Regions from separate parts of the Micromonospora sp. NPDC048843 genome, predicted to be linked through region 2. Evidence: riboswitches for the same ligand, from Rfam matches in the RefSeq annotation. Region 2 holds a riboswitch; each other region holds the start of a gene.
What was found. A riboswitch is a leader RNA that binds a small molecule or an ion and turns the genes downstream of it on or off. The one in region 2 is predicted to bind cyclic di-AMP.
Positions count from the first base shown of each region.

Region 1 (3,241 bases), on a different contig from region 2:
CGGGACTACGCGCACGTGGTCGTGGACGAGGCGCAGGACGTCTCGCCGATGCAGTGGCGGATGATCGGTCGTCGCGGCCGGCTTGCCTCCTGGACGGTGGTGGGCGACCCCGCGCAGACCGCGTGGACCGGCGACCCCGACGAACTGGACCGGGCCCGGGACCAGGCGCTGGGCCGGCGCAAGCGACACGACTTCACGCTCACCACCAACTACCGCAACTCGGCGGAGATCTTCGCGGTGGCGGCGGCGGAGATCCGTCGGCTCTACCCGGACCTGCCGCTGCCGACCGCCGTCCGCTCGACCGGGGTGGAGCCGGTGGAGCTGGTGGTGCCCGCGACGGAGTTGGAGACCGCGACGGTGGAGGCTGCCGCCGGCCTGCTGGCCGAGGTGGAGGGCACGGTCGGGGTGATCACGCCGGTCCCCCGCCGGGACGAGGTCGCCGGGTGGCTCGGCGCGCTCGGCGCGCCGAGGTTGCAGGTGGTGACCAGCCTGGAGGCCAAGGGCATGGAGTACGACGGGGTGGTGCTGGTCGCCCCGAGCGAGATCCGGGCGGATCCGGGTGCCGGCGTGCGCACCCTGTACGTGGCGCTCTCCCGGGCCACCCAGCGGCTCACCACCATCGACCCGACCGGCTGACGTGTGCGGACTGCCGCCAGCGGAAGGCCCTGCCCGTACACTTGCACACATAGCGATGTGAGCATACATTTGACCGGGTCCCGACCAGCGGCGGAAGGTGGTTCTCGTGGGCGCAGGTCATGACCACCACCATGGGTCCGTCGCCAATGCCGCACACCAGCACCGAGGTCGACTCTGGGCGGCGTTCGGGTTGCTCGCCACCCTGATGGTGGTCGAGGCGGTGGCCGCCCTGCACACCGGCTCGCTCGCCCTGCTCTCCGACGCCGGGCACATGTTCACCGACGTGCTCGGCATCGGGATGGCGCTCGCCGCCATCACGGCGACCCGGCGGGCCACCGGCGACCCGCAGCGCACCTTCGGGCTCTACCGGCTCGAGGTGCTCGCCGCGCTGGCCAACGCCGTCCTGCTCTCCGGCGTCGCGATCTACGTGGTGATCGAGGCGATCCGCCGCTTCGGCGACCCGCACCAGGTCATCGCCGGCCCGATGCTCGCGGTGGCAGTGCTCGGCCTGCTCGCGAACATCGCCGCCTTCGCGCTCCTGCGCGCCGGAGCCCGGGAGAGCATCAACCTCCAGGGCGCCTACCTGGAGGTGCTCGGTGACCTACTCGGCTCGGTCGGCGTCATCGGCGCGGCGCTACTCATCACCGTCACCGACTGGTGGTGGGCCGACCCCCTGGTCGCGGTCGCCATCGGCGTGTTCATCCTGCCCCGCACCTGGCGGCTGGCCCGCGCCGCCATCCGCATCCTGGTGCAGGCCGCCCCGGAGCACCTCCAGGTGACCGCGGTGCACGACCGGCTCGCCGCCGTCCCCGGTGTCGTCGAGGTGCACGACCTGCACGTCTGGACGCTCACCTCGGGCATGGAGGTGGCCTCCGCTCACCTGACCATGGCACCCGGCGCGGAGGTCGGCGCGGTGCTCACCGCGGCCCGTACGGCCCTGCACGACGACTTCCGCATCGAGCACGCGACGTTGCAGATCGAGCCCGGCGCCGCTTCTGGAGCCTGTGGCTCCATCGAATGGTGACGGCGCCGTAATTTTCCGTGGCGACGCACGCACCGTCCGTCACATCGGCTGCAGCGGCCCCACCCGCACCGGTAGGCTCGGTCCCGGCCTCCACAAGGCGGCGCCCTCCCGGCGCCGGTGGCGGTCGCCGCCTAATCGCCCAACTGGGCGAACCGGGGAACCATGTTCCTGGGGTGCATCCGCGTCAGCGGTAGGGATCTTCCGTCCCGAACCCGTCAGCTAACCCGGTCGGCGGCTGACGGAAGGACATGCGCAGTGGCACCAGCACGACCACCCGCCGCCCGACTGGCGGCCCTGATCGTCGCGATGTTCGCCCTCGGCGTCGCGCTTCCGGCCGGCACCGCCTCGGCCGCTCCCCCGACCGGCCTGCGGGCCGCCGCACCCGACTCCGACGAGGAGGGCGGCACCCCGGCGTTGCGGGCCCAACTCGAGGCGGCCAGCAAGGGCTACCTGGACGCGAAGCGCGCCCTGGACACCTCGGTGCAACGGCAGAAGCAACTCGCCACCCAGCTGACGACCATCGAGGGTGAGATCGACCAGCGCAACGGCAAGGTCGGCGAGATCGCCGAGGTGGCCTACCGCACCGGTCGGCTCGGTGCGATGTCGGCGCTGCTCAACAGCAACACTCCGGAAGGCTTCATGGACCGGGCAGCCGCGCTGGACGCGGTGGCGGCCAACGAGGACCGGGTGCTGCGCGACCTGCTGAACAGCAAGGACAAGGCCAACCGCACCCGGGTCGCCCTGGACGGTGAGATCAACGAACAGCGCAAGCAGGTCGCGGTCATGGCCAAGCGCAAGGAGCAGGCCGAACGGGCCCTGACAGTGGCCACGACACCCAAACCGCAGACCACAGCCGACGCCGGCTCCAACCGGGGCACCTCCAGCGCCAACGCGAAGGCCGCACCGCGCAACTCCGACGGCTCCTGGCCCTCCGAGTCGTGCAGCGTCAACGACCCCACGCCGGCCAACGGCTGCATCACCCCACGCACCCTGCACGCGCTCAACCAGGCCAAGGCCGCCGGATTCACCCGCTACGTCTCGTGCCACCGCCCCAGCGGCTCCGGCGAACACCCGAAGGGCCGGGCCTGCGACTTCGCGGCGCAGAAGGGCGGCTTCGGCGGGAACGCCACAGGCGGCGACAAGACGTACGGCAACAACCTGGCCGCGTACTTCATCCGCAACGCGGACCGGCTCGCCGTGCTCTACGTGATCTGGTACAGGCAGATCTGGCTGCCCAGCAGCGGGTGGAAGTCGTACAGCGGGGCGCACGGCACCCCGTCGACCGACCACACCAACCACGTACACCTGTCGGTCTACTGACCCACGCGTCGTGATGCCTGTGAGTCGTGTGCTGGCTCGCAGGCATCACGTGTGTCCGGGGCCGGGCTACGTCGCCGGGCGTACCCCTGATGTCGTCGCTCGTCGGACGACCCGGCAGCGGTCGGCGGGCAGCATCGCGGTATGCCTCGGATCCGACCCACCACCCGCAAGGCGCTGCTCACCCTGCACCTCGTCACCTCGCTCGGCTGGCTCGGCGCCGACCTGGTGCTGCTCACCCTCGGCATCGCCGTCCAGCGGGGC
Region 1 is NZ_JBEZGJ010000092.1:21,524-24,764, forward strand. It holds gene AB0C20_RS21350 (AAA family ATPase) at 1-636, shown strand, start outside; gene AB0C20_RS21355 (cation diffusion facilitator family transporter) at 743-1,660, shown strand; cyclic di-AMP (ydaO/yuaA leader) riboswitch at 1,779-1,910, shown strand; gene AB0C20_RS21360 (hypothetical protein) at 1,967-2,980, shown strand; gene AB0C20_RS21365 (hypothetical protein) at 3,122-3,241, shown strand, end outside.
Region 1: linked by a shared signal. The riboswitch ahead of AB0C20_RS21360 (hypothetical protein) and the one ahead of AB0C20_RS27360 (C39 family peptidase) in region 2 are both predicted to bind cyclic di-AMP.

Region 2 (3,241 bases):
ATACCGCCGGAGGCCGCCGAGGAGCCGGTCCCGACCTGGTCGGTCGACACGCCGGTGGCGCTCCCCGGTGATCAGGGCACCATCGCGGCCGGCGTGCTGCCGGTCCGCGCGGCCGAATCTGACCGGCTGCCCCTCGTCGACGGTACGAGCGGTCGGGCTTCCCGGGCCCCACCCGGACGCTGAGCCACCGGGACGACCGTCCCGTCACCGCGCACCCTGTCGACCCACCCGCTCCCTGACCCGCCGACCCGTGGCCCACAGCGGCCCGCTGATCGGCGCGGCTCCCCATCGCACTGCTCTCTCCCCGAGGTGCCGACCATGGAGACCGTCGTCTTCTACCAGTTCGTGACCGAGATGCCGCGGGCCGCCGCCATCTGGTCGACGCTGTTCCTGCTGACCCTGGGCCTGCTCACCGTGCTGGCCGCCCGCCCCGAACGGGACCGGCCCACTGACGACCCGCTCCCGGCCGGGCCCACGCCTCGGGAGGTGGCCGCCGCCGAGGCCGTCGACCTGCGTCGCTACGCCGAGGAGGTGGCCGTCGCCGCGGCCGGCGCGGCCACCACCGCCCAGCGGCGGCGCGCCGCCTGGCTGACCGCTCAGGAGCAACTGGAGCAGGCCTGGACCGGGTACGACGAGGCGGACACCGCCGCGCGTCGCTTCGCCGACGCCGGGGCACTGCCCACCCCGCAGACCCCGCACACCCCCGCCGAGTACGCCGCTCGGGAACGCTATCTGCACCGGGCGGCGATGGCGGCGTACTGGCGAGGCGACCTGACAATGGCGCAGCTCGGCGACGTGTTCGGGCACCGGCGTGGCTGGGATCCCCGGCGACACCCGGTCGAGCAGGAGGTGCTGATCAGCCGGGTGGTCCGGGATGCGCGGCTGGCCGACTACCAGGTGGCCGCCGACGGCGAGCGGGCCGCCTGGCGCGACGCGGAGTTGGCCGCACAGTCCGCTCGTGCCCTCGCCGAGGAGGCGTACGCGGCGGCGGCCCGGCTACGCCCGACCCTGGTCCCCGCGCGCCGCACGGTGGCCGGGGCGCTGCGTCCCGTGGCACTGTGGCGCCCGGCCCGGGTGGGTTGAGCCCAATCCGTGATGTGAGGCCGCTCACCCAATCACGAAAGCGGACGTCCGACGCAGTCGGCGGGATTGTTCCCGCGATTGTGGGCGCGTTCTTTACGGCCTGTCCGGTTGTCGCCCGGAGGTGTCGCCGTAACCCGTTGTCCCATCGAGTCACATCAGCGGCAATACGCGCAGAAATTGTCGCGCCAATTGGGGTTTACGCAGGTGAACCTGGCTTGGCAGGGCGTTGAGACGCCAGTAGTGTCGTCCCGTCCGGTGCGGTAACCGATCGCAAGACGCGACGCCGCATCGACCCGCTTAATCGTGATCAACGAACCGGGGACCCACCAGTAAGTCCGGGGTGAATCCGCGAGCCACGGCCCGCGGTAGGGCGTCTTCCCGCCCGAATCCGTCAGCTAACCCGGTAGGCGGTGTCGGAAGGAGTCCCATCCTCGTGCAGCACCTTTCCACCCCTCGGTTGTTCCCTCGCCTCCACGGCGCGGCGGTGCACCCGCTCACTCGTCCAGTGACGGTGAGCTGACCCCCGGGTCATCGCCTTCCCCGCCCGGCCGCGCCGGGCGTTCCCCTGAGCGGTTCACCATCTGCGGACCACGGTCCGTGCGCTGGCGCCTGCCCGGATACCGGTCCGGCCCCGGTGTGCCGCTCTCCCCCCGATCCGTGGAGGACCCCGTGAAGCACACCCTGCAGCGTCAGCTCCGCCGCCTCGCCACCGAGCGCCCGTACCAGATCGTCGCCGCCTCCGCCGCGGCCCTCGCGATCGCCACCACCACCGGCGCCCTGCTCACCACTGCCGACGACGCCCCGGCCGGCCAGCGCACCGCGACCACTGTCGCCGAGATGCGCAGCGACGTCGCCGCCTCCCGCGGCGAGGCTCGGGACGCGTCCCCCTCGGCCAGCGCCGCGCCGACCACTGCCGCCCCGGCCACCACCGCCGCGTCGCCCGCCGCCAAGGCCAGCAGCAACCCGGACCTGACCCGGAAGCCGGAGCGGCCGAAGCCGCCCGCGACCAAGGTGCTCGACTACGACTACGAGGCGCAGAACACCTACTACAACTGCGGCCCGGCGGCCACCCGGAACGCGCTCAGCGCCGCCGGCATCGACCGCACCCAGGAGGAGCTCGGCGCCGAGCTGGGCACCACCGAGATGGGCACCAACTCGGCCGAGGACACCACCCGGGTGCTCAACGCCGAGGTGAAGGGCTCCCCGTACCGGACCCGGATGTTCCCCGGCGCGCCCAGCCCGGCCCAGATGGACCGGCTGCAGGCCGACGTGGTGAAGGCCATCACCGACGGTCGGGGCGTGGTGGCGAACGTCGTCGGGGACGCCACCGACACCGACGGCAGCTGGCACTCCTACGGCGGTGGGCACTACATCGCCGTCGTGGGCTACAAGGACAACGGTCGCACCGTGCGGATCGCCGACTCGGCGAACCCGGCCGACCCGTCGTACTGGATCACCACGATCGACCTGGCCAACTGGATCACCAGCCGGGGCTACTCCGCCTGACCCGGGCACGTTGACCGCCGCGGGCGCCGTCCTCCACAAGGGGCCGGCGCCCGCGGCGTTTGTCCGCGCGGTCCGTCATGGACGACTCTCGTACCGGGCCGTGAACCGTGGGAGACTGCGGCCGTGGTGGAGAAAACGGGTGGTCACGCCGGTCGTAGGCCGGTCCTGCTGCTGCTGCACGGCATGGGAGCGACCGGGGACGTGTGGTTGCCCTGGGCCCCGTACCTCGATCAGCACTGGCCCGGGCGGTGGCTGGCACCGGACCTCGCCGGCCACGGCTGGGCGTCGCCGCTGCCGTCGTACTCCTTCCCGGGTTTCGCCCAGCAGATCGCGCAGGCCCTCGCTCCCGACGACCGGCTGGTAGTGCTCGGGCACTCGCTGGGTGGGGTGGTCGGCCTGGTGCTCGCCGCCCGCGACGCGGGAACGCCGGTGGACGCTGTCGTCGGGCTGGGCATCAAGGCAATCTGGTCACCCGCTGAGCTGGCCCGCGCCGCCGAGGTCGCCGCCCGACCGGTGAGCTGGTTCGCCAGCCGCGCCGAGGCGGCGCGCCGCTACCTGCGGGTCTCCGGGCTGGCCGGCCTGGTCTCGCCGGACGACCCGGTGGTGGACGCCGGGCTGCGCCAGGTCGACGGCCGGTGGCGTCTCGCCATGG
Region 2 is NZ_JBEZGJ010000146.1:4,316-7,556, forward strand. It holds gene AB0C20_RS27350 (hypothetical protein) at 1-183, shown strand, start outside; gene AB0C20_RS27355 (hypothetical protein) at 319-1,083, shown strand; cyclic di-AMP (ydaO/yuaA leader) riboswitch at 1,368-1,508, shown strand; gene AB0C20_RS27360 (C39 family peptidase) at 1,741-2,589, shown strand; gene AB0C20_RS27365 (alpha/beta fold hydrolase) at 2,713-3,241, shown strand, end outside.

Region 3 (3,241 bases), on a different contig from region 2:
GATCCGCCCCGCCGTCCGCCGCGTTTCCACCGCAACGGTGAACCGCCCGGCCCGCTGACCCGTATCCCGCACCGGATCGTTGGGAGTCTCGCCTTGGCCGCCGACCACACTCACCCCGCTCCGTCCGCCCCACCACGGGTGCGACGGATACTCGTCGTGACTGTGGTACCTCTCTTCGTCGCCACAGTGCTGGCCGCGGTGCTGCTCTGGCCTCGCGGCGGGTCACCACAGACCGATGGTGGTGCGGACGTGCCGCGCTACCCCGGGACTGTCACCCGGGTGGTGAGCGAGCCGTGCCCGCCGGCGCCGTCGGTTCCGGAGGGCACACCAAGGGTCGGCGACGGGCGGTGCGGCACTGTCGACGTCCGGGTGGACGACGGGCCGACCGCCGGCCAGCAGGTACGGACACCGGTGCCGGACGGGCCGGGCGCGCCCCGGGTCGAGGTCGGCGACGAGGTCGTCCTGGTCGAGCTGGCCGATCCGATCGATCCCGCCGTCAGCAACTGGAACATCGCCGAGCACCAACGCGGCACCCCGATGGTGTGGCTGGCGGTGGTCTTCGCGGCCGCGATCGTCGCGTTCGGCCGGTGGCGAGGTCTGGCCGCGCTCGCCGGGCTGGCCGCCAGCTTCGCCATCCTGCTCACCTTCGTGCTGCCGGGCATCAGCGCGGGCAGGTCACCGCTGCTGGTGGCGGTGGTCGGCGCGGCCCTGATCATGTTCGTGGTGCTCTATCTGACCCACGGGGTCACCGCACAGACCTCGGTAGCGGTGCTCGGCACACTGGGCAGCCTGGTGCTGACCGGCGTGCTCGCCACCATCGCCACGGCCGCGACCCACCTCACCGGCTTCGGCAGCGAGGACGCCACCACCCTGTCGATGTTCCAGGGCGACGTGGACCTGCACGGTCTGCTGCTCGCCGGGATCATCATCGGATCACTCGGCGTGCTCGACGACGTGACTGTCACTCAGGCAGCCACCGTCACCGAACTGGCGAACGCCAACCCCGGGCTGTCCCGGTTGCAGCTGTACCGTGCCGCCACCCGGGTCGGCCGCGCGCACATCGCCTCCACTGTCAACACCATCGTGCTGGCGTACGCGGGCGCGTCACTGCCGCTGCTGCTCCTGCTGACCGCCGACTCGCGGCCGATCGGGCAGATCCTCACCAGTGAGTTCCTCGCGCAGGAGATCGTCCGCAGCGCGGTCGCCACCCTCGGTCTGATCGCCGCCGTGCCGTTGACCACCGGGCTGGCAGCGGTGGTGACCGCCGCCGGGCGCGGCGGTGCCACGCCGTCCACCGGCGCTCCCGCGCCCCGGCCCCAGCCGGACCGCAGCGAGGCTCTGGCCGCACTCAGCTCACCGCGAACGGCCGGCTCCGACGAGCCGGACCGGACGCGGACCGCACCCCCATCCGAGGCCACCGACCGGTGGCCGGAGTCGAACAGGAGCACTGATACGGCATGGTGACACTCCTCAGCGTGACCAGATCGGGCATCCACCCTGAGAACCGCGTCACTGGTCACTCAACGCAATGGCGAAATGACGCTTTTGGTCGGCATCCAGGCGTAGCTCAGCCGGTCGACTCTCGGGTAACCTCGCTGCCGGTCACCGATGAAGGCGCGAAGCGGCGCCTGCGGTGCCACCGCCCAATCGCCAACCGGCGAGCCGGGGACCCAGGTACCTGGGGTGAATCCGCGTCAGCGGTAGGGGCCACTTCCGCCCCGAACCCGTCAGCTAACCCGGTCGGCGGTCGACGGAAGGGAACATTGTGACGGCACCCCTACGCCGCTGGTTGACACCCGTGGTGGCCGTGATCGCCGCACTGACAGTGCTCGCCGGGCCGCTGCCGGCGCACGCCGCCCCGACGAACCCCACACCGTCCGGGCACGAGGAGGACGGCGAGCCCAAGCTGCTCAACGACGTCATCGAGCAGGCCAACCGCGACTACTCCGCCGCAAAGTCCAAGCTGGACAAATCCAAGAAGCGGCAGGGCGAGTTGGCCGCGGAGGTCAACCGGGCCAAGGCCGACCTGGACGCGTTGGCCCCGCAGGTCGGGCAGATCGCCGCCCAGGCGTACCGGACCGGCCGGATCGGCGCGGTCGCGATGCTGCTGGAGAGCGACGCTCCCGACTCGTTCGTCCAGCGCGCCGGGCTGCTCGACGAGATGAACATGGTCAACGAGAAGAAGCTCTCCGAGGTCAACGAGGTGAAGGCCCGCGCCGAGCAGGCCAAGCTGGCCCTCGACACCGAGGTTCGGGAGCAGCAGAAGCAGACGGCCCTGATGGCGAAGCGCAAGAGCGAGGCCGACAAGGCGCTCTCCCTCGTGGGCGGGAAGGGCTTCACCGGCGGCCTGGTGGACGCCACCTCCAAGGTCGCGAAGATCGGCCCGGGTCGCACGGCCGACGGTGACTGGAAGCCGCAGTCGTGCAGCGAGAAGGACCCCACCACGTCCGGCTGCGTCACGCCGCGCACGCTGCACGCGTACAAGGAGGTCAAGGCGGCCGGCTTCAACCGGTTCGTCGGCTGCTACCGCCCCGGTGGGCCGTGGGAGCACCCGAAGGGCCGCGCCTGCGACTGGTCGCTGCAGAAGAGCGGGTTCTCCCCGTGGCACAACAACGACACCCGGACGTACGGCAACAACGTCGCCGCGTTCCTCATCCGTAACGCCGACCGGCTCGGCATCTACTACGTGATCTGGAACCGGCAGATCTGGTTCCCGGCCACCGGCTGGAGTTCGTACAGCGGGCCGTCGAACCACACCGACCACGTCCACATGTCGCTGCTCTGACCCGCACGATTCCCGTCGAGGGCCGTTCCGCGTGACGCGGGGCGGCCCTCGTCGCGTCAGACTGTGGCAGGCGCGGCCGGGTCGGTCGACTCGGGCGATCCGGCCGCTGTCGCCAACGTCGCGAAGCCGGCTGGCACGGCGGCCACCGGGCGCACCGCTCCGGCGGCCAGCCGGTAGGACACCCCCACCACCGCGCACCGCCCCCGCGCCACCTCGTCGGCCAGCACGGGAGACTGCCCGAGCAACGTCTCGACGGTCTGGGCGATGTGGATGTCGACGATGCCGTCGATGTCGTCCACGCCCTCGGCCTCGGCGCGGCGCAGGCTGGGCAGCACGGCGTCGACCACAGCGCGCAGATGACCGCTCGGCGCGGTTCCGGTCGCGGCGGACTCCCGGGCGGCCTGCACCGCACCGCACGAGTCGTGGCCAAGCACCACCACCAGCGGGGTGCCGAGC
Region 3 is NZ_JBEZGJ010000005.1:80,995-84,235, forward strand. It holds gene AB0C20_RS02565 (YibE/F family protein) at 94-1,464, shown strand; cyclic di-AMP (ydaO/yuaA leader) riboswitch at 1,631-1,761, shown strand; gene AB0C20_RS02570 (hypothetical protein) at 1,766-2,785, shown strand; gene AB0C20_RS02575 (carbonic anhydrase) at 2,842-3,241, opposite strand, start outside.
Region 3: linked by a shared signal. The riboswitch ahead of AB0C20_RS02570 (hypothetical protein) and the one ahead of AB0C20_RS27360 (C39 family peptidase) in region 2 are both predicted to bind cyclic di-AMP.